Regions from separate parts of the Limosilactobacillus pulli genome, predicted to be linked through region 1. Evidence: predicted binding sites of a transcription regulator. Region 1 holds the regulator's gene; the other holds the start of a gene.
What was found. The regulator HrcA, encoded in region 1, represses chaperone genes, less so after heat shock. The targets are predictions, from matches to a motif close to TTAGCACTCNNNNNNNNNGAGTGCTAA.
Positions count from the first base shown of each region.

Region 2: a site for HrcA is predicted at 12,048-12,074, ahead of QOS03_RS07105 (ATP-dependent Clp protease ATP-binding subunit). Genes of this name have one in related genera too.

Region 1 covers NZ_CANCWQ010000027.1:615-14,503, forward strand. The annotation lists gene QOS03_RS07440 (hypothetical protein) at 1-1,510, opposite strand, end outside; gene QOS03_RS07445 (DMT family transporter) at 1,647-2,831, opposite strand; gene QOS03_RS07450 (hypothetical protein) at 3,226-3,492, shown strand; gene QOS03_RS07455 (phosphoribosyltransferase family protein) at 3,448-4,005, opposite strand; gene QOS03_RS07460 (NCS2 family permease) at 4,018-5,097, opposite strand; gene QOS03_RS07465 (DUF2075 domain-containing protein) at 5,338-7,125, shown strand; gene QOS03_RS07470 (sugar O-acetyltransferase) at 7,206-7,865, shown strand; gene QOS03_RS07475 (hypothetical protein) at 8,009-8,377, opposite strand; gene hrcA (heat-inducible transcriptional repressor HrcA) at 8,538-9,587, shown strand; gene grpE (nucleotide exchange factor GrpE) at 9,598-10,197, shown strand; gene dnaK (molecular chaperone DnaK) at 10,234-12,096, shown strand; gene dnaJ (molecular chaperone DnaJ) at 12,225-13,379, shown strand; gene lepA (translation elongation factor 4) at 13,527-13,889, shown strand, end outside.
Region 2 covers NZ_CANCWQ010000024.1:702-18,690, reverse strand. The annotation lists gene QOS03_RS07165 (NAD(P)H-dependent oxidoreductase) at 1-74, shown strand, start outside; gene QOS03_RS07160 (aldo/keto reductase) at 121-1,125, shown strand; gene QOS03_RS07155 (helix-turn-helix domain-containing protein) at 1,478-2,002, shown strand; gene QOS03_RS07150 (NAD(P)-dependent oxidoreductase) at 2,207-3,220, shown strand; gene QOS03_RS07145 (MarR family winged helix-turn-helix transcriptional regulator) at 3,438-3,755, shown strand; gene QOS03_RS07140 (alpha/beta fold hydrolase) at 3,744-4,571, opposite strand; gene QOS03_RS07135 (NADP-dependent oxidoreductase) at 4,586-5,584, opposite strand; gene QOS03_RS07130 (Rrf2 family transcriptional regulator) at 5,565-6,011, opposite strand; gene QOS03_RS07125 (hypothetical protein) at 6,338-6,772, shown strand; gene proC (pyrroline-5-carboxylate reductase) at 6,930-7,703, opposite strand; gene QOS03_RS07115 (MucBP domain-containing protein) at 7,750-8,460, opposite strand; gene QOS03_RS07110 (ECF transporter S component) at 8,624-9,226, shown strand; gene QOS03_RS07105 (ATP-dependent Clp protease ATP-binding subunit) at 9,605-11,866, opposite strand; gene QOS03_RS07100 (hypothetical protein) at 12,150-12,338, shown strand; gene QOS03_RS07095 (phosphocarrier protein HPr) at 12,469-12,735, shown strand; gene ptsP (phosphoenolpyruvate--protein phosphotransferase) at 12,737-14,470, shown strand; gene QOS03_RS07085 (glycosyltransferase family 4 protein) at 14,632-15,840, shown strand; gene QOS03_RS07080 (glycosyltransferase family 4 protein) at 15,843-16,865, shown strand; gene QOS03_RS07075 (lysylphosphatidylglycerol synthase transmembrane domain-containing protein) at 16,869-17,888, shown strand.

The sequences.
Region 1 (13,889 bases):
CCTTAATGTTGATGGCTTTTTGCCGGGCTTGTGCGCATACCCAGGCATAAGTGTTTGGATAATGCTTTAATGCTTGTTTTAGTTGGTTAGCGACAATGATGAAAGGTTTACTATCACCAGTTTGTTGCCGTAATAAATTGAGTAGGCCTGCATCATCATATTTATTTTGAATGTTGGAAGATGGTGCCGACTTTGGCGACTCATGATTAGGAATACTGGCATTCTTTGAAAATACGCAATCGGCACCATAGTAGATTTTAAGACTGGTACCAGCTTGTAATTCAGGCAGAGGGTATTCCTTGTCGGCTGCAAGAAAACTAGTCTTGATTTCGAATTCGTCGATATATTGTTTTAAAGTAGCGTTATATGCGGGTTTGACGTAAAGATGATTATTTTTGGTGTAGGGCTTGAGCAATAGCTTGCGGGCTGCATCATCAGCAACTGTTAAGCTGGGGATAAACTGCTTATAGTTGGCAATATCGATAAAACTGCGGCCATAAGCAACGACCATCCCATTGTCTCCCGCTTTTAAAGCAAGCAGCCTTGAATCTTCGAATGACTGCAAGAACGCTTCGGCATTAAAAGATTGGTGCGATTCAGTTTTTGGAGCATGGTCAAACCAACCCTGACCATGTTTATAAAGGTAAAGAGTATTACCCAGATAGTTAATGCCATCTTTGGTTTTAAAATGCTCCGGCCAGATTAAATCAATACCAGCAGTGTTTCTAGTGATACGATAGCCAATTGGTTCGTTGTCAATGGTTTCCATATGAAAAAAATCATTGACTGTCTTCGAATTAACGTTAGTACTAAAACCGATTCGATATAAATTCCAACCGTTGGAGCGGGCCAGCCTTTGTTTTTGGATTCCGGAATACTTAAAATCGCCTCTGGTCAAAACGAGATATTCATTATTAGGATTTAATTCACTGCCCAGGCTGACCCGCATGCCATCATTTTCCCTAAAGATAAGACAATTTAATTTAGGAATTTTAAAATTAGCGATTTGTTTGGCGTTGCTTGATGAATCGTTATAAACAGCGTAACTATTATCAATAGTGTTACCCAAATTGACTTTGGTAAAAAAAGAACGGGCGTCTACTTTAACTTGAGTAACTTTATGATGGTTGTTATGATAAACGTTAAGTCGCTTGCTTTTAGACAGCTCAGGATTAGCTGCCTTTGGAATTAACAGTTCAAAGTGAAAATGTTGATTCTTATCGATAACGATTCTGAGACCAGCAAAATGCTTAGGAATACTAAAAGGTGAATTTTTGTAGTCAAGTACAGTTCTTTCTGGACAATATTTATAGAAGTCGCCTCTACTATGTTTGAAATAAGGACTTCTTTCCTGGCCGACACAGAGACTAATAAAGTGGCTGCAAAGATCGCATAGCAGTTTTTGCTCACTAGCTTTGATAGGATGGCCATTTGATTTTTTAGCAGCTTCCATGGCGCTGATATGATGCCAGTCCCTATTTTCCCAATAACTGACATGATTTAAGCTCATAAGATCCCCAACTTTTTAATGAAGTAAATGATAAGTTTAATTTTAACACATGAGAGCGCTTAAAATCTTTCAATAAAAAACAGCCCTATTGCAGTTCAAAAGCTATTGAGCTGCAAAGGACTGTATAAAAGAAAGGCTAATTTCCCATTTCGGTCAGATTATTGTCTACGTTAGTGCGGTACTCTTCAAAAAGATTCCCAAAGTTGTCAATGTCACCGGCTGGTGGGTTGATAACCACGGATTGTAATCTCTTAATATCAGAATAATATTGGTGATAAGCAGCATAGTCAGAATCATCTGCATTTTTGATTTTTTCAAGGCTAGCTTGGATTAAGATAATATCGGCAACCGCATCTTGAACATCTTTTTTATCCTGATTTTGGACTGCATCCAAGGTGTCGTCAATGTATCCGCCATCTCCATTGTTATTTTCATCGAGCCAAGTATTATATTCGTCGACACCGACATTGTCTAAAGCTTCAAATGCATCAGCATAGTAATCCATGAAGTCATTTTTAGCTTCCTTGGCTTCAATCTTGGCTTGGTGTTTTTTCCATGCAGCAGATTTTTTGACGATCGTATAGTCTGATACAGTTTTGCCATTCTTGGTAACTTTTACTGTCCATTTACCAGGAACATTTACTTCAAATTCAAAATAGCCATCTGCATCAGACTTTTCTGCAGGTGTTTCTTCCTTACCATCTAAATATGTATGAATCTTTGAATTAGGGGTAGCATATCCGCTGACCCAAGCTGATTGTTTGCCTAAAGTAACTGAATAATTGTCTGTTTGAATATGTGCGGTTTCATCATAATAATAGCTGCCTAATACAGCGCAAAAGATACCGAGAACTAAGGTAATAATGCCCAAGATGGACTTTGAAGATAATTTTCCTAATTTATAGGATGGCCATTTAATGGTAGCCAACAACCATAAAATACCAATGACGATAAATTCGATATATAGGTTTACGCTGTAGTTATAAATAATTAAGATCCCAGCAATAATTAATGTAATTCCAACCGCCCAGTTAGAAATATTCTTATCGACAATTGCTTTAAACTTGAAACCTAGCAAAGTGATTGTCAAGGTGATGATGAACAGAAAGATTGCCAAAGTTCTGACATCGCTGACATACCAGAAAAAATTACCGGTGATAAATAACATTACTGAAAGAATCACGTTATACCATGCTGGCAATTTTGCTTTAACACGATCACTTTTAATAAACTTCATTAAAGCCCAAAAGATTATTTGAGTTAGTAATAATGCTAACGCAAAATCAAATGTATCTTTCCCCGAAAAGTATAGTTTATCCATAAATATCCTCCCAAATACACTTATTGAAACTATTTGTTGAAACAGCATCTATAACTTTAACAAATTAATCGTTTTAATTTTAGAAGCTAAACGAAATAATTATGTAAAAGACTTAGGTATACTCTTGATACGTTTAGATGAGTTTCCTAAATTCTATAGGAGCCTGAAGTGACATTATAGTTGCCATATTGACAACCGTTGAATCATAACAACCATTTAGCGGCTGACTTTGTGACAAAAATATGGCTTGATCAACTGCTGGTCTTAAAAATACCTACGATTCGCTGATTTCGGATCAGAAGTAGGTAATTGTGGTATTATGCAGGATTTCTTGCATAAAGCGTGCTAATGACGTTTGACTGTGACTTTTGCCTCCAGCAGTTCACTGAATTCATTGGCCAGGACAATCGCACTGACTATGGGGCCAGCGTACACCCTAGCTTTTTCTATTAAAATTAAAGAATGGGATGTACCGATTCTTGCGATGTTGCGTACCTGCAGCGATGCCCTTAAAAACAGGGCATGCAGCCGTTTCCTAAATATCAGCAAAAACAAAATCGCCGGCCTGGATGCTTATAACATCTGGGGCGGCGATTATTTATCATTAATGAATGGACTATTTGATCGTGCCATCAAGGTTGAACAATGGCAGCTTACCTAAGAACGCCACGTCATCTCGATCAGCGGCGGCGCCTTCAGCTAGGATGGCAGCCTTGGCAACGATTTGGCAGCCAGCCAGTTTAAGCAGCTTTTCGGCTGATTTTAAAGAGCCCCCGGTACTGACCACGTCATCGACTAAGACAACCGATTTTCCCTTGAGTTCGGCAGCATCGGCCCCGTCAAGCACGAGCAGCTGTTGTCCCTTGGTCGTGATGGAGTCAACGGCAGTCGTCAATGGATTTTCCATGTAGCCCTTGACTGACTTGCGGATCACGAATGAACGTGGATGACCGGACAAAAGACTGAGGTCATGTGCCAAGGTGATACCCTTGCTTTCCACGGTTACGACATAATCAAACTTTTTAGGCAGCTTGGGCAAAAGCAGTTCAGCCGCTGTTTTGGACATAGCATCGTCGCCCAGCAGCACGAATGAGGCAATGGCGGTGTCGTCACTGATGGGAATCAATGGCAGGTCACGAGTTTGGTCGCCAACGGTAATACGATATTTTTTCATAATAGCTTCCTCCTAAAGCGCGGCTAACAGCGGCAAAACGACTTTCAGCAAGCCACCGGACAACAGGCCCACGAATGGATCAACCAACGCGGTAATGATCATTGTCGTGGCGGCGACCAGCTGTTCTTTGCCAGCCAGTGCGGTGGCGGCATTTTCTGGGAAGGTGACAAACATCCCCAAAACCAGCAGGAACCCGGCGATTGACGCGCTCGGAACGTACCTGCCGATCTTAGGCAGCCAGCCGGCAAACAGAATCACGGCCATGATCAGCATCATCAGACACCCAGCGATGACCGGCTCCGGCGCGCTGGCAGTTGCCGAGATAATGGTTTCCACCGGCGCCCCGCCTAAAAGACTGGTTCCCATGTCGGCCAGTGCCTGTGAGGTTGTCAGCAGGTTTAAGTTGACGGGATTAGGCTTGATGCCAGTCATTTGCCCCGTGATCAGACCATATGACAGGTTGGCGCCGATGTTTAGACAGGCCAGACTGAGCGTGCCCCGCACGATTCGTGGATTAAACGTCGGCTTGGTGAAGATAAAGCGGCGCATTGTCACGTTGGCGGGCAGCTCGTTGCGGTAGTGCTCGCCAAAGACGGCATACAGGCTGGAACCAATGACTGAAAGACAGATCGTCCAGACCAAGTCGTTTGAGATCAAATAAGTAACCACCGCGATGGCAATTGAAACCCAGCCAGTGAAACTCTTTTGACTATTCTTGGCCATTTCAAGCGCGATTTTTGCCAGCATGATGCCAACACCGGCCATCATTCCGGTAATGATATGGTTGCCCAGAATTCCGACGATCTTGGTCAAGGTACCAGTCAGACCGATGATGGCCATGATGATCGAGCCGCCAAAGATGATTGACGTGTATTCCTTGGTATTACGGCCTAGATTGCCGGTCAGTGCCAGCGACTCAGCCTGAAAGGAAACCGGGGCGACCGAATTAAAGATAAAGTTAATCGCGCAAACCAGCAGAAATGAGAACGTGGTTGGGAACACCGCGAATCCAAGGCTCAGGGCCATGATACCTTGGGGAATTCCGTTTAAGACCACGCCGATTGCAGCGATCAAGTCAGCAAACCAATGCATATTCTCCTCCTAAAACACGAACGTTAAACAATGAAAATAACTAAATAAAGGCAATTTACTTGAACATTATTAAGCTTATCACCTGGAATTGTCAAGATAATATTAAAAATACCGGTTTCCAAGTCAAATGGAAGCCGGTAACCGTCAAAAGACTCAATTTAGAACCGCAATTGTAAATCAACTATAATATAATTGAAGAAACGGCACGATCAAATTTCAGCCGATCATGATTAAGCGGGGATGATTATGAGTAAAAAAACTAAGGATAATGTCAAGGATCCCTTGATATTTGAGACGGCCTATCGCAGGGACACAGCTGCTCATTTGGATGAAGAGATTGAAAAACGCTACCCAGGCAAGTATCGCGAACAAGAACTTTTGACTGAGTATCCAACGGTTTACATCATTGATAATCAAGGTAAGCAGAGTAATTACAAAGAAGACTATACGGTTTACGTAGGCGAGACCATCGATATCCAGCGCCGGACTCTGGAGCATTTGGATGTCGATCCGGAAACACGCCAGGACTGGGAAGAATTGCGCAATGCAAAAAACGCGCACATGTTTGTGATTGGCCACGAGCATTTCAATAAGTCGCTGGCCCTAGATATTGAAAATCGCATGATGCAGTATCTGAGCAGCGTGGACGTCATTTCCAAGCTGAACAACCGCCGCGAAAATGCCCAACGCAAGTACTACACCAGCGATGAGTTCATTCCGATTTTTAACCGTATCTGGGATAAGCTGGGTGAAAACAAGAAGTACCATAACTTGTTTCCACCACGGCGTATTCTGGAAAAATCTGCCATCTTTAAGGCCTCACCATTCAATAAGCTGACTGATGAGCAGGCTATGGCCAAACGCAAGATTTTAAAAACTGTCGAGCAAGCCCTGGCAACCGATCAGACCGGCCAGTTGGTTTTGGTGACTGGTGAGGCTGGTGCAGGGAAGACGGTTTTGATGAGCAATATCTTTTATGAGTTGGCCAAGCAGGATCATCTCAATGCCGTTATGATGGTTAATCATCCCCAGCAGCTCAAGGTTTACCAGCAGATCGTCAAAAAGCTGGGGATAGGTGATGATGAAACTGTCATCAAGCCATCTCGCTTCATCAATCGCTATGATGAAAATCATCAAGCAGACGTGGCCTTTATCGATGAGGCACATTTGTTGTGGACCCAGCAGAATCAAGGTTATCACGGCCATGGCAACAATCAGCTGCTCGATATTCTCAAACGGGCCAAAGTCGTCTTGGCGGTTTATGATCACAAGCAGGTACTGACGGCCGATGAGATCATGGAAAATGAAGATTGGCAGCATCTCAAGCGACTGGCTGGTGACAAAGTAATTCGACTGAAAAATCAAATGCGGATTGCGGCCTCGGATGAAACGATTCGCTGGATTCGCGACTTCGTGGATCAGCGCCGCATCTATCCGATTCCAGTCGACGACAGCTATGATCTGCAGATTTTTGATGATCCACGCGCAATGGAACAGGCAATTGCCAGGTTTAACGCTGAGGATCATGGCCATGGCATCAGTCGGGTGGTGGCAACGTTTGACTGGAAGTATTCTAGCAGCAAGCCCAAAGATGGCAGCTACTGGTGCGTCAGTGAAGGGAATTGGTCGATGCCTTGGAATCTGCAACTGAAAAGCAACGTTAAAAAAATCAATGGTGTCAAATACAGCGACCTTTCCTGGGCTGAGCAGCCGCATACGATTCACGAGATCGGCTCAACCTATACCGTCCAGGGCTTTGATCTTAATCATGTCGGCGTAGTCATCGGTCCATCGGTGAAGTATCGCGATGGCAAGGTCATTTTTGATCCGAGCGCCAGTGCCAACAAAAAAGCGGTACAGCGTCGGACGATGAAAGATCACTCTAAGCAAAGATTTGGCGAGCAGCTGTTGCATAATGAATTGAACGTTTTGCTGACGCGGGGCGTGCACGGCCTATATCTGCACGCAGTCGATCCGCAGCTGCAGGCAGCCTTAAAGCTGGCAGCCATGGGTAAGAGACAAAAATAATCTGGCTTATGCAATTGGTGAAGAACAGCCGGTTATGGGACGAGACGCCATCAGTAATTTTGGGGAGGAAGTTTTATTCAATGGATGAATTTGAAAAAATGGCTAGCGGGCGGCTGTACAATCCAGCTGACCCCAAGCTGGATGCCTATCATCTGCAGCGCATGGCTTTGTGCCAACAGCTGAATCAGACTTCGATTTTGGATCAGCAAACGGTTGAACGGTTAAAAACAGAGCTGATTCCTTCATCCAAGGGGAAATCGCTGGGACTGTTTTTGCCGTTTTATTGCGAATACGGCACCAATATTCACGTTGGCAAAGAATGCTTTATCAACTATCACTGCACTTTTTTAGACGTTGCGCCAGTTACGCTTGGTGACAATGTTTGGCTGGGCAGTGGGGTAACGATTGCCACGCCATGTCATCCATTTTTGCCTAAGGAGCGTTTGGCGGCTCAATATCCCGATGGTTATCATGATCTGGAATATGCCAAGCCGGTCACGATTGAGCCAAACTGCTGGATTTGCGCCAACGCCACGATTACTGGCGGGGTGACGATTGGCACGGGCAGTATCGTGGCTGCCGGCGCCGTGGTAACCAAAGACGTACCAGCCAATTCTTTGGTAGCCGGCGTGCCCGCGCGCGTGCTTCGCCAGCTGGACGAAAAAGACCGCCTCGATGTCTGGCAGACTTATCAGCAAGGCGAAATACCGCGTTCGCTACGAGAAAAGGAACGCGGCTGATAAGTTTATTGGCTGTGCTTTGGCTTGCTAAAAAGCGTTTGCTCTGCCGTATAAATAAGGCTTATTGGCAGCTGATCTCGATTCATACTTAAAATAAAAGCAGCGGCCGATTAGGAAAGCGACCGCTGCTTTTGCGACTATTTTTAATGACGGCTGGCACGGTGCGCACTGCTACCGCCCATTTTGTGGACCTGACGCTTGAATTTTTGACCATTATTGGCAACAAAATGAAAATGCCGCATCTTGCCGGTAAATGGTCGGCCACTGAGTCGAATCGTGGTCCAGCGCCGCATCAGTTCGGTCATGTCATGCAGATCAGCCAAAAGCGCTTCGTTATGTTCTTCTTCGGCAGCCTGCTTGATATCTGTCTGCAGGCGCATGATCAGATTATTGTGATATTGAAGCAGTTCGGCGGTCAATGGTGCGTTGCGGTATTGGTTGAACAGTTTTTGAATCAGCTCCATGGCTTCTTTGGCGTTTTTAGGTTGGACGTAGCGGTTTTCTTCGTTCATAATTGGACTCCTTTAATGGATGTTTGGAAATAATTTGACCAATCTTGACATTTTTCTAGAAAAATAGTTTGACTATTATTGACTTTTAGTCGTGTGGTTGGTATATTATAAATTGTGTTTAGCACTTAGGCAGTTAGAGTGCTAAAAGGAAGTGATGCCAATGCTAACACAGCGTCAAAAGCAAATCCTGCAAGCGATTGTACGTCAATACACGGCGACTGGTCAACCGGTCGGCAGCAAGGTCTTGGCTGATAAGCTCCCGATTAAGGTCAGCTCAGCTACGATCCGCAACGAGATGGCAGTCTTGGAGCGAGAAGGGTTCGTGAAAAAAGAGCATTCCAGCTCTGGTCGCGTTCCTTCCAAGCAGGGCTATCGTTATTACGTTGACCATCTGCTTGATCCAGCAGCTGTTACCGACAGTGATCTGATGGTGATCCAAAATTCATTGGGGGCCGATTTTCACAAGATTGACGAGATTGTTTCACATTCAGCCGACATCCTTTCAGCGCTGACGTCATACACGGCGTTTACCCTGAAGCCAGAACAAAAAGACGTGCACTTAAGCGGTTTTCGTTTGGTGCCGCTGGGTAATCAAAAGGTCATTGCCATTCTGGTTACGGACAGTGGCGAGGTAGAGAGTCAATCATTTACCTTGCCTAAGAATCTGGATACGCAGGCTTTGGAAGCCGTGGTACGCTTGATTAACGATCAGCTGGTGGGGTTGCCGCTGGCGGTGGTTGTCAAGCATCTGCAGACTGACATTCCGATTAAGATCAGTCAGTATCTGCACAGTCCCGACGGCTTTCTGCAGATCTTTGACAGCGTATTGGGGCGGGCGGCTCGCGAAAAATACTTCGTCGGCGGGCGGCTCAACATTCTCGGCTACTCTGATCGGCAGAATCCTCAGGCGCTGCGGGCATTGTATGGACTGCTCGATCAAAGCGATAATCTGTCAAGCATCATTGATTCCGATTCTCCAAATGATGGAGTCAATGTCAAGATTGGCAGTGAGATTGCCAACAATCAGGTGCTCAACGACTACAGTCTGATCACCGCTACCTACGACGTCAACCAATACGGCAAGGGTATTATCGCCGTGCTGGGACCGACGCGGATGCCTTATTCGCGGACGATTGGCCTGGTTGACGCGTTCAGACGCGAGCTGGCTAAACGACTGCTCGACTACTATCACAATTATTACGATTTATAGGAGGGGTTCGATGGCTGAAAAGAAATCAGCAGCTGCCAAGGAAGAAAAGGCGGCTCAAGCAGCTGAATCGACTGCAGCTGACCAAGCGGCTAAGAATGCCGAAGAAGCCAAGGATGCCAAGTCAGCTGCCAAGGAAGATCCAACTGCCGCGCTCAAGCAACAGATTGCTGATCTGAAAAAGCAGCTCGATGAAAAAGACGACCAGTATCTGCGGGCGCAAGCGGAAATTCAAAACATGAACAACCACTTCAAAAAAGAGCGCGCGCAATTGATCAAATACGATGGTCAGGGGCTGGCTAAAGACATCCTGCCGGTTTTGGACAACTTGAAGCGGGCTTTGGCAACTCAACTGGATGACAAGCAGGCCCAAGAGTTCAAGAAAGGCATTCAAATGGTTCACGACCATTTGGAAAAGGCGCTCAAGGACCATGGGATTGTTGAGATTCCAGCTGAGCCAGGCACGCCTTTTGATCCGACCAAGCATCAAGCGGTACAAACCGCACCAGCTTCGGATGATCAAAAAGACGACACCATTGTTCAGGTGCTGCAAGCTGGCTATGAAATGAAGGATCGCGTGCTGCGTCCTTCAATGGTCGTTGTTGCACAATAACTTAGATAAACCAATATAAAAAGAGGGAAAACTTTTATGGCAAGCAATAAGATTATCGGTATCGACCTTGGTACCACTAATTCCGCCGTTGCCGTTATGGAAGGTAACGAACCTAAGATTATCACCAACCCAGAAGGTGGCCGCACGACTCCTTCTGTCGTATCATTCAAGAATGGTGAGGTTCAAGTTGGTGAAACGGCTAAGCGCCAAGCAATCACCAACCCCAACACGATTACGTCAATCAAGAGCCACATGGGTGAACCAGGCTACACGGTTGACATTGATGGTAAGAAATACACGCCACAAGAAATTTCTGCCATGATTCTGCAATACATCAAGAAGTATGCAGAAGACTACATTGGCGACACGGTAACTCAAGCCGTTATCACGGTGCCAGCCTACTTCAACGATGCTCAGCGTCAAGCTACCAAGGATGCTGGTAAGATTGCTGGTCTGGAAGTTAAGCGGATCATTAACGAACCAACTGCTTCCTCACTGGCATATGGCCTGGACAAGAAGGACAAAGACGAAAAGATCCTGGTTTATGACCTTGGTGGTGGGACGTTTGACGTTTCCATCCTGGAACTGGGCGATGGCGTCTTCCAAGTTCTTTCCACTTCTGGTGACACTCATCTGGGTGGTGACGACTTTGACCAAAAGATCATGGATTGGCTGATCGATGGCTTTAAGGCAGACCAAGGCATTGACCTGTCCCAAGACAAGATGGCTCTGCAACGGCTGAAGGATGCTGCTGAAAAGGCCAAGAAGGAACTTTCCAGCTCACAATCTGCTGAAATCAACCTGCCATTTATCGCTCAAAAAGATGGTCAACCAGTGCACCTGGACCAAACGCTGACGCGGGCTAAGTTCAACCAACTGACCAACGACCTGGTTGAAAAGACCAAGCAGCCAGTTATGAACGCGCTGCACGATGCTGGCCTGGAATTCAGCGACATTGATGAAGTTATCTTAAACGGTGGTTCAACGCGGATCCCAGCCGTTCAAGAACTGGTTAAGGACCTGACTGGCAAGGAACCAAACCACTCCATCAACCCTGATGAAGCCGTTGCTTTGGGTGCCGCCATCCAAGGTGGTGTGCTGACTGGTGACGTTAAGGACGTTGTTTTGCTTGACGTTACGCCACTTTCCCTGGGTATCGAAACCATGGGTGGGGTTATGACCAAGCTGATCGACCGCAACACGACGATTCCAACCTCTAAGAGTCAGATCTTCTCCACGGCCGCTGACAACCAGCCAGCCGTAGACATTCACGTTCTGCAAGGTGAACGTCCAATGGCAGCCGACAACAAGACGCTTGGCAACTTCCAACTGACGGACATTCCACCTGCACCACGTGGGGTTCCTCAAATCAAGGTTACCTTTGACATCGACAAGAACGGGATTGTTAACGTTTCTGCCGAAGACCAAGGTACGCACAAGAAGCAAAACATTACGATCAAGTCCAGTTCTGGTCTGTCCGATGAAGAAATTGAACGGATGAAGAAGGATGCCGAAGAACACGCGGAAGCCGACAAGAAGAAGAAGGAAGAAGTTGATCTGATGAACGAATCCGACCAACTGATCTTCCAAACCGACAAGACCATCAAGGAACTTGACGGTAAGGTTTCTGAAGACGAAATCAAGAAGGCCAAGGATGCCCGCGATGCTCTGCAAAAGGCTAAGGACGCTAAGGACTTCGATGCAATGAAGACCAAGAAGGACGAACTGAACAAGATCGTCCAAGACCTGGCAGTCAAGCTCTACCAACAAGCTCAACAACAAAACCAACAAAATGGTACTGACGGCAACAATGGCGGTGCTGACAACAATAACGGCAACGGCGACGGCAAGACCGTTGATGGCGACTTTACTGAAGTCAATGACGACGACAACAAGTAGGCCAGTCAGCCGAAGCCGATTTAGATAAGCAAAAAAGCCAAAGCCCCTATAACGGACTTTGGCTTTTGCTTATTTATCGTGACTATGCTATAAAGTAAGAGAGAAAAATTGCGTTGCGAGGGATTTAAATGGCAGAGAAAAACTATTACGACATTTTAGGCGTCAAAAAGGATGCTTCAGACGCCGAAATCAATCGGGCCTATCGGAAGCTGGCGGCTAAGTATCACCCAGACGTCAACCATGAGCCGGGAGCCGAAGAAAAATTCAAGAAAATCAATGAAGCCTATGAAGTGCTGCATGATCAGCAGAAGCGGGCACAATATGATCAGTTTGGCTCCGCTGGCCCTCAAGGCGGCTTTGGTGGCGGTCAAGGCTTCGGCGGCTTTGGTCAGGGCGGTTTTAGTCAGAGTGGCTTTGGCGACTTTGGCGATATCTTCAGTGATCTGTTTGGTGGCGGTCGTGCGCGACGTGATCCTTCGGCACCAAGACAAGGACGCGACCTGCAGTACAATATGACGCTGGACTTTATGGATGCCATCTTTGGTAAGGAAACTACGATTAAGTATGATCGAGAAGCCGAATGCGATGTCTGTCATGGTTCTGGCGCCAAGCCGGGCAAGTCGCCTTCGACCTGTCATACCTGTGGCGGTTCTGGGGTTGTGATGCAGCGCCGGCAAACGATGATGGGGATGATGCAGTCCCAGACCGTCTGCCCAACCTGTCATGGTACCGGTAAGGAAATCAAGCCGGAAGATCAATGCGACAAGTGCCACGGCTCAGGCCACGTTCAAGAAAAACATAAGCTTAAGGTCAAGGTGCCGGCTGGCATTGATGATGGTCAGCAGATGCGTCTGCAAAACCAAGGTGAAGCGGGTACCAACGGCGGTCCATACGGTGATCTGTACATTGTCTTTAGAGTTACGCCTAGTCGTGACTTTAAGCGGGATGGCTCTACGATCTACGTTGATCAGGATATCTCGTTTGCGCAAGCCGCGTTGGGTGACAAGATCAAGGTCAAGACCGTGCATGGCGATGTTGATTTAAAGATTCCGGCGGGTACGGAATCAGAGACCTCATTCCGGCTGCGGGGCAAAGGGGTACCGCACATTAATGGCAATGGCAACGGCGATGAGCATGTGACGGTCCACGTTAAGACGCCTAAGAATCTTAACAAACGGCAAAAAGAAGCCATGCTGGCCTTTGCCGAAGCTAGTGGCGAACATGTCGCTGGCTACAAGGGCGGTTTCTTTGATAAGCTCAAGGATCGCTTTGAGGAAAAATAAGCCTTAAATTATTTAAAGAGCAAGACGCTGCAGTGCGCGGCGAATTGCTCTTTTTTCGATATTTGCACCGCCCCAGTTTGAGTTGCCAACGGGATTTGATATACTGGTAGGTAGACATTTAACGTAGAAAGTGAGCACGAAAAATCAATGAATCTTGAAGAAATGAAAGAACGCCAAAAGCACATTCGAAACTTTTCGATTGTTGCCCATATTGATCATGGGAAGTCGACGCTGGCGGACCGGATTCTGGAAATGACGGATTCGATCTCTAAGCGGGAAATGAAGGCGCAGATCCTTGACGACATGCCATTGGAGCGTGAACGCGGTATTACCATCAAATTAAATGCCGTTGCGCTGACTTACCATGCTAAAGATGGTGAAGACTACATTTTCCATCTGATCGACACGCCTGGTCACGTCGACTTTTCCTATGAGGTTTCACGCTCTTTGGCAGCCTGTGAAGGGGCAATTCTGGTCGTTGATGCGACGCAGGGGGTTGAAGCACAAACC
Region 2 (17,989 bases), on a different contig from region 1:
TTAAGAACGTGGGGCCAAGCTATCGCAAATATTTAAATGATGAAACGATTTCGGTACTTGGCGACTTTGAATAAGCGCTGATTGAATGCCACGGGTGGATTAAAGAAAGCTGGTTAAAAAATGGAATATACGAAGCTGGGTAATACCAATCTTGATGTCTCAAAGATTTGTGTTGGCTGCATGAGCTTTGGTAAACCAGGAACCATGCATGACTGGACGCTGGATGCTACCGAATCAGAAAAAGTCGTTAAGCATGCTTTAGATTTAGGAATCAATTTCTTTGATACGGCCAATGGCTATTCAAAGGGGACCAGTGAGCAGTACCTTGGCCAAGCCATTAAGAAGAATATTGCGCGCGATCAAGTCGTAATTGCCTCGAAAGTCTATTTCAACTCAGGACGACTTTCTGCTGCAGCTATTCATCGAGAGATCGATGGCACCTTGAAGCGACTGGGGACTGACTATCTGGATTTGTACATCATTCACCGCTTTGATTATGAAACGCCAATTGAAGAAACCATGGAAGCTTTAAATGGCCTGATAAAAGCCGATAAAGTTCGGGCAATCGGGGCCTCGGCAATGTATGGCTACCAGTTCTACAACATGCAGCTGGCCGCCAGAGATCATGGCTGGGCTCAGTTCCAATCCATGGAGAATCACTATAACCTGCTTTATCGTGAAGACGAGCGCGAACTGATTCCGATCTGTAAGCAAATGGGTGTTTCACTGATGCCATATAGTCCTTTGGCAGGTGGTCATTTGACCCATCCAGGTTGGCATACTGATTCACTGCGCAGCAAGACTGATCGCGTGCTGGCTGGCAAGTATGATGATTATGAGCATCAAGATCTTTTGATTATTCAGCGCGTAGAAGAACTGGCTAAACGCTATGGCGTCAAGATGGCTCAGATTGCTCTGGCTTGGCACTGGGCAAAGGGAGTAGCTTCGCCAATCGTTGGTGGTACCAAGGCCAGTCATTTAGATGATGCGGTCAAAGCATTAGACGTTAAACTAACGCCAGCAGACATTGCCTATCTTGAAGAACCATACACGCCACATAAAATCGTTGGCGCCATTGACCATAACCCAGCAGAAGGCGTGGTTTTGCTGGATGAGAAAAAGTAATAGGGTAACGCAACCAGTTTTAATCAATTGAAGAGAGTTAAAAAGAGGGGGTCTAAGTGGGCACCTCTTTTTAAATAATTGGGGCAAGATAGGTGCTTTTTACCCAATCTGTAAGGCCAAATAAATCCACCAGCAAACGCTCGAAGTGATCGTGGTCTGGACCCGACGGTAGTTTGACGGGTAGCTGATCGACCATCTTAGGATTTGGGTTGACTGTCGTAATCGATTTGGAGATCGTTTTAAATCCCCGCTGTTCTGGCATTTGCTGACTGGTGGAAAGCTGACGGGGAACTGTCGTGGTCAAAGATTATCGGATTTGGTATGATTGAGAAAAATTAAAGGGGAGATCAAAATGCGTGAAAACCAAATCAAAAAGCTACGTCAGTCTCAAAACCTTTCCCAGGAAATGTTGGCTGAAAAAGCTCAGGTTTCGGTAAGAACGATTCAGCGCTTAGAAGCCGGTGAGGAAGCCAGTGTTGAAACGTTGAATCTGGTTGCTGGCGCATTAGGCGTTGGCATCAAGGACTTGTATGATGTGGAAAAAAGCAGTGATTATGAAGAAAAAATTGCATCGGCTGACCAGAAACTGCAGTACCAATTAGGCATGCGGCATAATGAATATAAGAACTTCAAACAGCTTTATGGCACCTGCTACATTATTTTGATGCTGCTCTGGGGTGCATTATTTGGCTTGGTGCCAGGCGGCGTTGCACGATCGGTTATGGGCGTACTCTGGGTTGGTGGCTGGATGATTATGGGGCCTCTTCAAAAATATATCGTGCTCAAAAAAGTCAGTCCCAAGCTGGATGTCAAATATCCAATGACTGCCAATCGCTTAGATAAAAACGAAATTCATAAAAAAGAAAATGATGATTAGAGTTTTAGCCGTCAGCCGTTTAGCTGGCTTTTTGGGGTTAATGCTGCATAGCGATAAAAAGTACCTAAATAAAGCAGGAATTGGTTATCGAATTTGATACGGCAGATAATATAGTCGATCTTCAAAATCAGTACTTATACGTAGATTAAGATTATAAAAATCATGTATTGGTAGTATAGTGAAAAAAACGAATGGGGTGATCCAATGAAAGTACTGCATATTGGCAAGCAGGGCAACTTGCAGCGATTTGCGGCTGCTGACGGCTTTTTGCGCTCGCTGGAACTAACCGATCTAAAACCAGGACTGCCAGTCAAAGAGTATTTAGACCAAGCAGGCGATGCTGATTTTATCGTCGTTGATGCTATTTCCAGCGTCCCTGGCGAGTTGATCAAGCAGATGCCTAATCTAAAAGTAATTCATTCAGAAGGCGTGGCCTATAACGCAATCGATCTAAAGGCTGCTGATGAATACGGTGTTTATGTTTGCAACGCTAAGGGAATGAATGCCATGGCGGTTGCCGAGCAGGCGGTTTTGCTGATGGTGGGAATGCTGCGCAATATGGTTGTCAACGATGCGGCCGTACGCAATGGACATCAGATTGAAACTAAAGAAGGCTACATGCAAAACGGCAATCTGTATGAGCTGGCTGACTGCAGCGTGGGACTGGTTGGTTTTGGTGACATTGCTCAAAAAACGGCTCATTTGTTAAAAGCTTATGGCGTCAAAGAAATCTATTACTACAAGCGTCACCGACTTGATCCAGAACAAGAGCAACAGTTTGGCGTGCAGTACCGTGAATTGGATGACTTATTGGCAAGCAGTCGGATTGTCAGTCTGCATCTGCCAGTTACCGATGCTACTATGCATATGGCGGATCATGACTTTTTTGCCAAAATGCAGCCAGACAGCTACCTGGTCAATACGGCCCGTGGCGAACTGGTTGATGATGCAGCGTTGATTGAAGCACTTAAATCAGAACATTTGGCGATGGCTGGCCTTGACACGCTGGATCATGAGCCAGTTTTAAAAAATCATCCGTTGTTGAACCAATCATCTGGAATCACGCGGCGGTTGTTACTCAGTCCGCATATTGGCGGGATTACCGCGGCCAGCTTTTATCGCGGCTATGCCATGATTGATGAGGATCTGCGGCTGATTGCGCAAGGTCGAAAACCTAAGCGAGTGGTTAATCATCCCCAGATCCATGAGTCAAAATAGATAGCCGGCAGCTACCCGCTAAAATTACAGTTATCAATCTAAAACGCCACACTGACTTTGCGTCAGTGCGGCGTTTTTTGGTAAGGTCTTGGTAAAAGGAACGGTTTTTTATCGATGAAAAGAAAGGTGCCAATTAAGCAGTTAATGAAGCCTTGGAATTATCGTACGTCAAAAACAGGTGCAGCAGCTGGCAAAACACCGATTTTCCCATTCAGAAATGCGTCTCTTGTCTTATGTCAAAGCAGCTGGTTCTGAAGCGGCCTATCAACGGCTTACTAAGGACCTGGACATCTTACAGGGAATGATTTCACGCTATGTCAAACGTTTAGCTGAATTGGGACTTTTGGAACGCTATCATAAAGAAAATGATAAAAAGACCGTTTACCTAAGGCTGACGTCAACCGGCAGCATCGTTGCTGATATGCATAAGCAAATGCATGAAAAAGAGAATGAGCATTACGCGGCCATTCTAGCTGATCTGCCAGCGGAACATATTGCCAATGCGCTTGAAGTTTTAAAAAAATTAACCCTTTAAAAAACTAGAAATCTTTTCGGCGGCAGGGATGGCATACTGAAAAATTGAGCCATGGCCGGCATTCGGGAAAATCAAAAGTTCACTGTTCTCGATCAGTTCGTGCATTTGGTAGCTGTTGCTGGTGGGGACCATCGTATCATTGTCACCATTAATAATTAGGGTAGGCATGGTGATGCGACTCAAGTTATCTGCTGGAGCGGTTCCCCACTTTTTGATGGCGCGCAGCTGACGCCGAAAAGAAGCAATGGTAATTTTTTGATCAGCAAAATCAGGCGTTCTTTGCCTCAAACGGCTGAGGACTCGTTCAGCTTCTTTAGCGCCACGCTGGTCATGGGGATAAAAAATGTAGCGTTTGGGGTCAGTACGCTTGAAGAATGCTTTAAGCATGGCAGTAAAGGTTACCAACGAGACACGATCAATTCCCTTGCCGCCACGTGGTCCTGTACCTACCAAAATCAAACGTTCTACCAGCTGAGGCGCTTGTTCAGCTACAGCTTGCGCAATCATCCCGCCCATTGACAGTCCCAGTAAATTGATTTTTTTAAAGCCGCGCAGCTCGGTGAATTTAACTGCTTGATCAGCCATTGCCTCAATGGTTAATGGGACCTGTCCGCTGCTGGCGCCGACACCAGGCAGATCAATGACCACCAGATGATTTTTAGCCGCTAGCTGATCGATAAAAAGCGGATCCCATTCATCAAGCGTTGCCGAAAGATGAGTCAGCATTACCAGCGGCAGACCAGCATTTTCCGTTCCTAATTCGCGATAGGCAATCTGATTGAGATATTGGTTATGGGTAGTTAAGTATGAAGTCATCTTTTTGCTCGCTCTTAAAAAGTAATGACGGTCTTACCCTTGGCATGGCCTTGGGCGACTTTTTGCAGGGCCGTGTTGAGTTCGCTGAATGGATAGATCTGCTCAACGACTGGATGCAGCGACTGCTTTTCAAAAATATCGGCAGCCTGTTGCAATTGTTTGCTATCCGCGTGGACAAAGATGAAGAAATATTTCTGCTGACGCTTGGCGGCCATTTTATCCAATCGACTGCCGGCCAGACTAAACAAGATCTTTTTAAAGAATGGAAGCTGCATCCGCTTGGCGAAGTCGCCATTTGGCATGCCTTTTAATGAAACCAGGCTGCCTCCTTGCTTAAGGATCTGGAATTGTTTTGCCGTTTCCTGACCGCCCAGCGTATCAATAACATAATCAACGTCTTTTAACACTTTGACATAATCAGTCTGTCGATAATCGATAAACTCATCCGCGCACAGCTTTAAGACCCGTTCAGCATTGCGACCGCTGCCATTGGTGATGACATACAGTCCCATCGCTTTCGCCAATGGAATGGCCATTCCGCCAAAACCACCAGTTCCCCCTGAAATAAAAATTCGCTTGCCAGGCTGCACGTTCAAAAGCTCAAAAGCCTGCATGGCGGTTAGGGCCGTTAGCGGAATGGCCGCAGCCTCCTCATTGGAAAGATAGGCTGGGACCTTGGCAATGGCTTGACTGTCAATGGCCGCAAATTCGGCAAAGGCGCCAGGGTGATTAAGCGGCAGCCGGGCAAAGATGCGGTCGCCTTTTTGGAATCCTTTAACGTTGGCGCCCAAATCGATGATCTCACCAACAAGCTTATTACCAGCCACGATTGGCAGATGGTAAGGGATGATCAGTTTGACTTCGCCTTTGGTAATCATGTTGTCAACGGGATTGACCCCGGCAGCTAAAGACTTTACCAACACTTGATCAGCGGTGATGTCGGGCGTTGGCAGATTGCTAAATGACAAGTTGACGTCTTTTTTGTTGTATTGATTAAGAATGGCTGCTTTCATTTTTTTCCTCGCTTGCTTGTTGTTTAAGATTGTCGATAATGTTGCTGAGCGACTGTTGGGATAATTCATTAGCCAAGTCGGCCTCAATATTTTGAAAAGCTGGACTTAACGCGCCTTGAATATACCGGCCAACCGGGCAGGCAGCGTTAGGATTTTGATGAATATTGAAAAGGTGAACCTGTGAGGCTTCTTGAACGGCTAGATAGACGTCAAGCAGTGAAAGCCGGTTTGCGGGCTTGACGAGAAAATAGCCTGGTTTGCCTTGATGAGTTTCAATCAAGTTGGCATTTTTTAAGAGACTGATGATCTTGCGAATATAGCTGGCGTTGGTGCCGACACTGACGGCCAGATCCTTGGAAGAAAGCGTACGGTCAGATTCGGCAATCATCACCAGAATATGTAAGGCAACGGAAAATTTGGTATCCATGGTTTCCTCCTTTTTGTACTTGTATTTAATACAAATACAAGATTGCTAAAAAGTTTTTCGACAGTCAACAATTATGCTGTTGCTGAGCAGCGTCTTTACCAAAATGGAACGTTTTTGGCTGACGAAATAGAAAAATGCGGTTGTCTGCTTTGCCAATTCAATGTAATAAGGTGTTTAAGGAGCCTTTCCAAGATAGCCAGTAAATGCTCTAGGTAATGTTAATGACTTAGATCAGCAATCTTTTCAAAGTTTTTTGGCAGCCGGTCTTTATGGTCAGCCGTCAATGTTAAGATAAGCTTAAGAAGTTAAAAAAGAGTTGATCAATTATGCCATGGCTTAAATTAAATGCTGGTAGTATTGTATTTGATATAAATATGAAAGACTGCGATGCAACCGAATTAGTCCAACTCAAAATCAAAGGTGCAGGCATTAATATCAACCAAAAAAATCGGGAAGTGCCTAAAGAAGAAATGATCTACTTGGCATGCGCATTGAAAAAATGTCTTGCCCAAACCAACTATCACTGGCAGTATGGTGATTCGGTCAATGGTCAATATGGCGTTTTTCTGGAAAGTGAGGAAGGCGATAAGTATGGTGAATTTATTTACTACCTGGAAGCTCACTCGGCCAGCCGTGTCGTAATTGATTTTAATGAGCAAAATATGCGCTTTTTAATGGAATATATTGAAATGGTACTAGGCAAGATTGATTTTGATGGCGAGTTTGCCCAGCAGCTGTATGCCAATGGCAAGTTATATTAGCTTATTCATCAGCCGAGTGATTGAAATGTACCAAATCAAGCGTCTGAGTCATGATGCCCAATCAAAAACCCCCGACCAGCGTTAAGCTGAGCGGGGGGCGAATACCAGGAAAGGCGACTAGTTAATTAGGATGGCACCGGTCTGAAAAACTTGCCAGTTAATCTTCATCGCTGGCCTGGTCGACGGCATCAATCACGCCATAGCGGAAACCGTGCTTTTCCAAGGCAGCCAGTCCACGAATCGTCGTGCCGGCAGGTGAGGCTACCTGGTCGCGCAAAGCGGCTGGGGACTGGCGCGTTTCATAGGCCAAGGCACCAGAGCCCTTTACCATGCTGGCGATCAAGCGGTAGGCAGTTTGCCGATTCAAGCCATGCTTGACGGCGGCATCACTCATGGCATCCATAAAGACGTCGACAAAGGCGGGACCGCAGCCACCAATTACGCCTACGATATCCAGTTGTTCTTCAGAAACCAATACCACGTCGCCCAGATCATTAAGCAATTGAACGATGGTATCCTTAACGGGCTTATCAAACTTAGGATCCAGCGACAAACCAATCGTACCGGCATTTACGGAAACTGGTGTATTTGGAATCATCGTGGCTACTGGATTGTTAACCAGTGCTGCTTGCAGGTCAGCACGCTTAATACCGGCTGCTGCAGAAATGACGATTGTATGCGGATCCAAGGCTTGCAGCTGTTCAGCTACGGCAACCGTAACAGGGGCCGGTGTTGTTAGGATTACAACGTCAGGCTGCAGATCAATCAGACTCTTTGGATCAAAAACCAGCTTAAATTTATACTCGTGCGCCAATTTTTCAACGCGGGGATTTTGTGGATTCATGGCAATCAGATCGTACTTGGTCAAATTGTTCAAACCTTGCATAATGGCGCCGCCCATGCTGCCGATGCCGACGATAGCAACTTTCATACTAATGCTTCCTTTCTATTCTATCGATATCATTTTAATTATATGACTATTGAATCAAATTAACGTAGGAGCCGTTGATAAAGCCCAGATCCTTGGCCTGATACCAAACGACACCATTATTGTCATTAAGTTTGCCGATGATGTCTAAGCGTTCGCCATCAATGACCTTGCCGATGCTTTGTCCATAAGGCTGATCGTAGACGTCCAGTTTCTTTCCCTGTACGTAGTCAACAACGGCCTTGAGATGATTCAGCGGCAAAATTGCCAGCTGAGTGCCAGGTTTTGGCGCCAGGGAATCGTCACTGGGCAGCTCTTTGAAGTCTTTCATGGTATTGCTGTCGTATTTCAGCCAGCGATCGGCATTGACCTCGTACCAGAACTCGCCTTTTTGAGTGGCAATGCGCTGAAACGTCTTGACGAAAATTCCGCCAGGCAGCGGCGTATCGACTGGCATGCCATCGACGTCGTCAAACAGCTGTGTTGGTGTCGACAGTTTTAGATACATAGCCACGTTTTGAACCTCGCCCCATGAATTGCGGCGATAGTACAGGTGAACGCTGTGTGGCTGCATATCAAAGCTGCCGTTCAATTGACCATCAGCTTTGATGAATCGGTAGTTGGGAAACTTCAATTCGACAATGTTAAAAGGCGTACCAACAAAGCCCCGCAAAAGTTGCGGCACTCTTAAATTAGCACCAGTATCGATATCGGTATAGTAGACCCAGATTGGGTTTCCGGTTTTAAATGAATCAGCCATAAAAATCGCTCCATAACTCTAAACGCTTGTTAATCACATTATAACGCTTTCGCATGCTAAAAGGCCTTGAATTATCGAGCAAAATTACCAATCGGCGTCTAAAATTCAAATCATGGTATAATTGACTGGATATTTTTGGCACAAGGTAAGAAAGGGGATTTCAATGGCAAGTGCTTCAGTGAGAACCAAACGTCTAACGGCTCAGACATTGCTGTTGACGATTTTGATTCTGCAGGATTTTATTCCAGCGTTGGGAAACATTCCGATCGGCCCATTATCGCTGACAACGCTGCAGATTACGGTTATGATCGGCGCGGTTGTGATGGGACCCAACACGGGGATGCTTTTGGGTGGTACCTGGGGTGTGATTACTTGGCTTAGAGCTTTCTTTTATCCAAGCAGTCCGTTAGCGCCGCTGATTTTTACCAATCCCATCATTGCAATCGTTCCACGGCTGCTGGTTGGTCTGGTTGCCGGCTGGCTGTTCATATGGCTGCGTAAGCTGATGAAGGATCGGTGGGCATTGATTATTGTAGGGGCAATTGGTGCCATGACTAATACAATCCTGGTTTTAGGCGGTATTTATTTGTTTGCCCATACGCCAGCGGTTGCCAAGGGTTATCATACCGATGTTGCTCACTTGGGGACGGTCCTAGGTACGGTCTTGGCTACAAATGGTTTGGCTGAGATGGTGCTGTCGATGATTTTAGTGCCGGCAATTGCCATTCCACTGCTACGATATACACATTTTAATGATCGTAAATAACTGATAAGGCCTTGCCATTATGGTAGGGCTTTTTTTGTTTGGAGCGAGGCCTGAGATTTGGTGGTCGCTGATTGAAGGTAATCGTTGCTTTTGGCAATAGTGTTATCTATATTTTGCATCTGTAAATGGTTGACTATTTATGGTCTACATTTATTTACAGTATGCAATTATTTATCGTCTACAATTTATGCCATTAAGATTTGATCAATGACAAAAAGGCCCCGCATCACATTATTGTGATACGGGACCGTGTGCTTTCTGTCAGCTTGAAACTTCAGATCAGCATTGTTTAATTTATCAATATCAGTCAGAATTCAAGCCGACATTGTTTTGTGCTACCGGTGCAGATGGCAGACCGATAACCATATCATTTAGTTATTATTCAGCGTCTTGATCGTCATTTTCTGATAAATCCGTTACGCTGGGCGTTTGAGTTGCAGTTGGTACTGGCGTATCAGCAGCCACGACTTCAATATTGCCATCACCATCGAGTTTGGCAGCCAGCTTGTTGATTTGATCGTGATCCAATACGTAGTCAGCAATGCGGTCTTCGATCTGTTCTTCAATAACCCGGCGCAGTGGACGAGCCCCCATCTTAGGATCATAGCCCAGATCAACCAGTTTTTCCTTAACGTCGGTTGGAACCTCGATGTGCAGATTCTTGTCAGCCAGCATGGCATTGACGTCATCAAGCATCAGTGAAACGATCTTCATCAAATCTGGCTTGGTCAGTGGGTTGAACTGAACGATTGCATCGAAACGGTTCAAGAATTCCGGCTTGAAGTAGTCAGTCAGCTTGTCGATGATCGAGTGCGTCGATCCGCTGGCTTCCGGACCAAAGCCAATTGAAGCTTCAGAGTCACCGGTTCCGGCATTGGAGGTCATGATGATGATCGTATCCTTGAATGAAACCGTACGTCCTTGTGAGTCGGTCAGGCGGCCATCGTCTAAGATCTGCAGGAACATGTGCATTACGTCAGGGTGTGCCTTTTCAACCTCGTCCAATAAAATCAAGCTGTAAGGATGACGCCGAACCTGCTCCGTTAATTGGCCAGCCTCTTCATAGCCAACGTAGCCAGGTGCAGCCCCGATCAGCTTAGAAGTTGAGGTCTTATCCATGTATTCGGACATGTCAAATCGAATCATGGCGTCTTTGGAACCAAACAGCAGCTTAGCCAGCTGTTTAGCCATTTCCGTCTTACCAACCCCCGTTGGACCAACGAATAAGAAACTGCCGATTGGACGACCGGACTTGTTCAGGCCAATTCGATTACGCCGAATTGCACGAGCAACCTTGTCAACAGCCTCATTTTGACCGATAACGTGCTTTTCAAGCTGCTTGTCGAGATCACGCAGCTTGTTTTCTTCCTGTTTTTGCAGATCGCCAACTGGAATGTGCGTCTTTTCTTCAACGATCTTTTCCATATCTTGAACCGTAACCGTGGCTGCCTGATCCGTGTGGTTTTCTTCGGCATCCTGCTTAGCTTTGGTCAGTTTGGAGACTTGGTCACGGTAGTAGGCGGCCTTTTCATAGTCTTGGCTTTCAACGGCTTGCTGCTTGTGAGCTTCAGCCGTGTGGATCTGATTTTCGATCGTGGCTGGATCAGCTGTCTTTAAGGTCAGATTCTTGCGAGATCCCGCCTCATCAAGCAAGTCGATCGCTTTGTCGGGGAGGAAACGATCCTGAATGTAGCGATCAGACAGCTTAGCGGCAGCCTTGATGGCATTATCGGTGTACTTAACGTGATGGAAGTCTTCGTAACGACCTTTGATCCCATTTAAGATCTTGATAGTTTCCTCAACGGATGGCTCGTTGACCTCAACTGGTTGGAACCGCCGTGCCAGAGCTGCATCTTTTTCAATCTTACGGTACTCGTTCATGGTCGTGGCCCCGATCAGTTGCAGATCACCACGCGCCAGGGCTGGCTTTAAGATGTTGCCTGCATCCATGCCGCCTTCAGCATTGCCGGCTCCCATAATTTCATGAACCTCATCAATAAACAGGATGATATTCTTGTTCTTTTGAACTTCTTTCATTAACTGCTGCATCCGCTGTTCGAATTGACCACGGATCCCAGTGCCTTGAACCAGTGAGACCACATCTAAGCGAATAATCTCTTTAGAAGCGATCTTTTCCGGAACCTGACCAGAGACGATTGCTTGAGCCAGGCCTTCAACGACTGCGGTTTTACCAACCCCAGCCTCACCAATTAAAACGGGGTTGTTCTTAGTCCGTCGGTTAAGGATCTCAATGACTCGTGCAATTTCATCATCACGTCCAATTACGGGATCGATCTTGCCTTGGCGGGCCAGGTCAGTCATGTTGACGCCGTATTGTCCCAGTAGACCTTTATTACGCTTGCCGCCGCCATTATTGCCGGACTGAGCATTGTTGAAATTGGCACTGCCTTGATTGTTGGCATCTTGGCCTTGCATGTTGTTCATAGCATTCATAAAGTCTTCGAGACTGCCAAAACCAAAGTTGTTATTCATTCCATTACCCCCATTCATCAGGTTCATTTGTGCCTGCTGCATGTTTTGATAGCAGCTTTGGCATAGGTCAATCTGCATGCGTTGACCGTTAAAATTCATTTGTAGGTGAATCGTTGCGGGATTTTTTTGACATACTTGACAAAGCATTTAGCTGTACCCCCTCAAAAGTCAAAACTATATTTGACCTTTTTTGACCATAATGCAATTATACTTACTTTTAGTAATATATCAAGCAGTTTAGTCGATAAAAGTCAAATTAATTAATGCTTGATATGATGCGTTTTGTTGGTAAAGGTCAAAATGAAGGACAAACTTTCTACCTTTGATTTTAGCACTGGTTGGATGAGAATACTAAAAACCCCGCCATTTAAAAAAATTCGTTATAATATATAATGTATAAACATCAATCAGGAAAAGAGGTGGGGAATGCATGGCTGCCAAAGACTACCGTCAGCTGCTCGAAGATTTGCGTGCCGGTAAGATTGAGGAATTTGTCGTGACACCCGAGGAATTTATGGACTTCCAACCGATTTATCATGATTATGAGTATCGGACCCAGATTGAGGGGAAAGCCGAACGGGGCGGAGAATTGCACTATCATTTGATAAAACGCGATTAAATCCGTATTTTGGCGTCATTTGCCAATAAATCGTCTTGTATTTACCGCTTACAATTGCTACAATTAAGATATTGAAAGCGTTGGTTGCCAATTGCCAATGCCCAACAAAGCCTTAAGGAGAATGATTACAATGGAAAAACGCGATTTTACGATTACTGCTGAAACTGGTATCCACGCTCGTCCAGCTACGATCCTGGTACAAACTGCATCCAAGTACACTTCTGACGTTTCCCTGTCATATAACGGCAAGAGCGTTAACCTGAAGTCCATCATGGGTGTTATGAGCCTGGGTGTTGGTCAAAACGCCAACGTTACGATCACTGCAGAAGGCGATGACGAAAAGGAAGCTATTGAAGCCATCGCTGAAACGATGAAGAAAGAAGGCTTGGCGGACTAACATGTCAAGACAACTCAATGGCATCGCGGCTGGTGGTGGCATTGCCATCGCACCGGCCTATTTGCTGGGAGTTCCTGACCTATCCGTTAAGCAGCAGCATACCGATAATGTGAATCATGAAGTCGCTCGGCTTCATGATTCTTTTGCTATTACGGCAAATGAGCTGCGTGAGATCTGTCAGCGTGCCCACGCTCAACTTGATAAACAATCGGCCGTTGTTGTCGATATGCAGCTGCAGCTGGTGCTTGCTGAAGATTTTCAGCAGACCATTGAGCATCAGATTGTTACCAATCAATATACGGCGGGCTATGCCGTTAAAAAAGAAACCGATCGTTGGCTTGCAGAAAATGTTGCTGATCAACAAGGCCTGCATCAAAGAGGAATCGCTATGCAAGACCTTTTTAAGCGATTGATGAGTCATATTTTGGGAATCGAACTGCCCGATCCAAGCCGGCTCAAGCACCAGGCGATTATCGTTGCTCACAGCTTGACACCAACCGACATTGCTCGCTTTGATCGACGCTATGTGGTTGGCCTGGTGACGGATCTGGGCGGCAGTACCTCGCATTTTTCCATCATGACCAAGGAAAAATCACTGCCCAGCGTGGTCGGGACCAAAACGGCTACGCGCGAAATTTTGGATGGCACCTCTTTGATCGTTGACGGGGTTCATGGTCGCGTGCTGCTTAGCCCAACGCCGGCTGAGATTGATGAATACGAAAAAAAAGCTGGCGACTATGCTCGTGAAATGGAATCGCTTGGCGTTTTAAAGCATCAACGAACCATCAGTGCCGATGGACGTCATTTTGAGATTGGTGCCAACGTATTTTGGTCCGATGAGGCAGAAGACGCCAAAAACAGCGGGGCAGAAGGGGTTGGCCTGATGCGCAGCGAGTCTTTGTTTATGGGGCGCGATACCTTGCCAAGCGAAGAAGAGCAGTTCCAGATCTATAAAAAGATTATTGCCGAGATGACGCCAGAACGTGTAATCATTCGAACACTGGATATTGGCGGCGATAAACCGATCGCTTCGATTCAAACGCCAGTTGAAGACAATCCGTTTTTAGGCATGCGCTCGCTGCGTTTTTCATTGGCTCATCCCGAGATAATGCGTCCACAGTTGCGGGCCTTGCTCAGAGCCTCAGTATATGGTCGATTGGCAATTATGTTTCCAATGGTCAGCACACTGGATGAATTTTTGGCAGCTCGCAAGATTCTGGATGAAGAGCGCCAAAAACTGGCAGCCCGCGGTATTGGCTGTGCCCGCCAGATTGAGGTCGGAATGATGGTTGAGGTACCATCAGCTGTTGAAATGGCTGATCAATTGGCCCAGTATGCCGACTTTTTCAGCATTGGCTCCAACGACTTGACCCAGTACATGTTTGCGGCTGATCGCGGCAACAGTCAGGTCGCACACCTTTACCAAACGCTGCATCCAGCCGTTTTGCGGGCTATCAAGCATACGGTCGACGCGGCACACGCAGAGGGTAAATGGGTCGGTATTTGTGGCGAGATGGCCAGCAGTTCGCTTGCCACGCCATTATTATTAGGGATGGGAATCGATGAGTTTTCGATGAACAGCTCCAGTATCTTACCGATTCGCTCTTTAATCAGTGAGCTGCACGTTCGACAATTACAGCCACTGGTTCATCAGGCAATGAATGCCCGCAATGCCAAAGAAGTACAAAAAATGATCATGGGTCGGGTTCCCGTATTGAAAAACTTCAATTTCTAAAATTTGATCAAGGTCGCTTCAAATGTCTTGAAGCGACTTTTTTGTAGGGTTAAAATCAGTTATCTGATGACGCAGAATCAGTTACAATGGAAATTACTGAATCTGAATCATAATTAGCCGTTCGCCGTAAATGGCGATTGAAAATCAAAGGGGATCGCATTGTGAATATTGGGTTGTTTACAGATACTTATTTTCCACAAGTCAGTGGCGTTGCGACGTCGATTAAGACTTTGCGTGATGAGTTGACAGAACAGGGTCATCACGTCTACATCTTCACTACGACCGATCCAGCCGCCAAGCACGATGATCCGGAAAATGGCATCTATCGCTTTCCCAGCGTTCCGTTTGTTTCATTTACCGATCGACGCATTGCCGTTCGGGGCTGGGTGCGGGCCTTAAAGCTGGCACGCAAGCTAAAGCTGAATATCGTTCATAACCAGACGGAATTTTCCTTGGGGATGATGGGAAAGATGGTTGCCAAGGAAATGAATATTCCATGTCTGCACACATACCATACAATGTATCAAGACTATCTGCACTACATTGCCAATGGTCATATTATCAAGCCGCATGACGTTGCCAAGTTGGCACATCTTTACCTTAAGAACATGACGGGGGTGATTGCTCCTAGCGAAAGAGTACTGGAGACGCTGCAAGCATATGATGTGACTGCACCGATCAGAATTATTCCGACTGGGGTTAATCTAAGGGTCTATGCCAAATCGGATACGGCCGCTCAAAAACACGACCTGCGTCAAAACCTGGGCTACAGCGATGACGTACCGGTATTACTGTCCCTCAGTCGGCTGGCCTATGAAAAAAACATTCAAGCTTTGATTGAGGCGCTGCCCGATATTTTGCAGACTCGCCCCGATGCCCAGCTATTGATTGTTGGTGATGGCCCAGCACGTGGGACTTTAGAGCGTCAGGTGGCCAAGATGGATCTCAAGGATCACGTTCAATTCACCGGCGAGATCAAAAATGAAGAGGTTCATCATTTTTACCAAATGGCTGACGTTTTTGTCTCGGCTTCTGATTCCGAGTCACAGGGGCTGACCTATGATGAGGCGCTGGCATCTGATCTGCCAATTGTCGTGATGCGCAGTGAATATACCGATGAACTGATTGACGATCCAGCAATTGGAATGAGTTTTCAAAAACGAGGCGATCTGGTCAAGGGCGTTTTGTACTATCTTGATCATCCTGACACGCAAGAGACGATTGCCAAGCGCCAACAAAAGCTGCATGACATCTCATCGGAGGTCTTTGGCCAGCGCGTTATGGATTTTTATCAAGACTGTCAACAGCGACTGCAAGCACAACAGCAGGAAAAGAAGCATCAGCATCATTTGTTTGGTAAACGAGGTTGAGTATGCTAAAAATTACAATGTATTCTTCAGCAGACAAGGTAGCTGGTCAAGGAGTGGGCAGTGCCTACCTAGAGCTGATGCATCTGTTGGAGACCAACTTTAAAGATGAGTTTGATATTGCGGTCAATAAATACCGTACTAGTGATATCAGTCACTATCATACGATCGACCTACCGTTTTGGTTTTCGACTTTTTCCAAAAAACGCGGCCGCAAGATTGGCTACGTGCATTTTTTACCAGAGACGTTAGAGGGCAGTTTGAAGATCCCCCAGCCGTTTCGTGGCATCTTTTATCGCTACGTGATTGCCTTTTATAAGCGGATGGATCATCTGGTCGTGGTTAATCCCTCATTTATCGACAAGCTCGTGGCTTATGGCATTCCCCGTGCCAAAATTACGTATATTCCAAACTTTGTTGATGATACTAATTTCCATCCAGTTGACGCGGTAGAAAGAAGAAGACTGCGCACCAAATGGGGGATCGCGCATCGTCGGTTCGTCGTCGTTGGCAGTGGTCAGATTCAAGAGCGCAAGGGTGTTTTCGATTTTATTCAATTGGCCGAGCAAAACCCGGACGTACAATTTATCTGGGCAGGCGGTTTTTCGTTTGGACGGATTACGGATGGCTATGCGGCCCTTAAAAAAATTGTGGCTAATCCACCAGTCAATCTAAAATTTCCTGGTATCGTGACGCGTCAGCAGATTGCCGAACTCAACAACATTGCGGACCTGTTTTTATTGCCGTCATATAATGAACTGTTTCCGATGTCGGTCTTAGAAGCTTTTAGTTGCGGAACGCCCGTCATGTTGCGGGATCTGGATCTTTATCATTCCATTATTCAAGGATATTATGAGCCCGCCAAAGACGTTGATGAGATGCAGCAAAAACTTGACTGGCTGCGCAACACGCCATCACGGCTGGCTGAGCTGAAAATGGCGGCCCATACCGCATCACAGCAATACTCCAAGGCCCATTTAGCCAAGGTGTGGCATCGATTCTACCTGGAGCAGGCTAAGGAGGGCTAAGCGATGTCGCGAAAAAATTGGATTGTTTTTATCCTGATGCTGGCGTGCGGCGTGGGGATCTTTGCCTATTCGCTGCGTGATGTTAAGCTGTCTTCAATCATTGGTGATTTGGAACATCTAAACTGGGGCTGGTTTGCTATTGCCTTTTTGTGTATTTGTCTGTATCTGTTTTTAGAAGCTGTTGTGGTCAAGATTTTTATGAACGATCGGCATGATGGCTTCACCTGGAAAGATGCAATTCGAATTCCGTTGGTTGAGCAATTGGGAAATGGTTTGACGCCTTTTTCAACGGGTGGACAGCCGGCTCAGCTGCTGGCTATGATGCAGTCAGGTGTAGACGGTGGCCAGGCCAGCTCAGTTCTGTTGATGAAGTTTGTGGTTTTTCAATCAATGATTGTCATCAACTTCATTATCAGTCTGTTGGTGGGCTTTCATTATATTGCGACCAAGCTGCATGCTCTGTCGCTTTTGGTTGTCTTTGGCTTTTTAATCCATCTGAGTGTGATCGTTGGTCTGCTTTTGGTGATGTACTGGTACGGCTTTACCAAAAAAGCGACCAATATCTTGATTCGACCCGCACATTGGTTTATGAAGCAAGGTCGCTACCAAAAAATGCAAGTCACGCTTAACGAAAAAATCGATACCTTCTATCAAGAAAGTCTGAAGATCAAAAGTGAGTACGGTAAAATGGCCAAGGTTAGTTTAATTACCTTGCTACAGCTGGCGTTTTACTACCTGATTCCTTATTTCATTATGCTGTCTTTAGGAGTCAAAGGACTAAACATCATTATGGTTATCAGCTTGAATGTCTTGATTTTCATGGTGATCTCACTGTTTCCGATTCCTGGTGGGACAGGTGGGGCCGAGTATAGTTTTTCGGTGTTGTTCTCAAGTTTTGTTGGCTCCGGCAGCAAGTTGGTACTGGCGATGCTGCTTTGGCGAATTTTGACCTATTACTTTGGGATGTTTGCGGGGATGTTTGCCTTGATGGTCAAGCCGGATCGAGTGCACGAACCCGATTGATAACGATATAATAGTCTTAGTCAGAACCTGATCGTTAAGGATTGGGTTCTTTTATTTGGCTGAGGTTTAAGTAATAGGTGTGCCAGAAAATAATAATTATG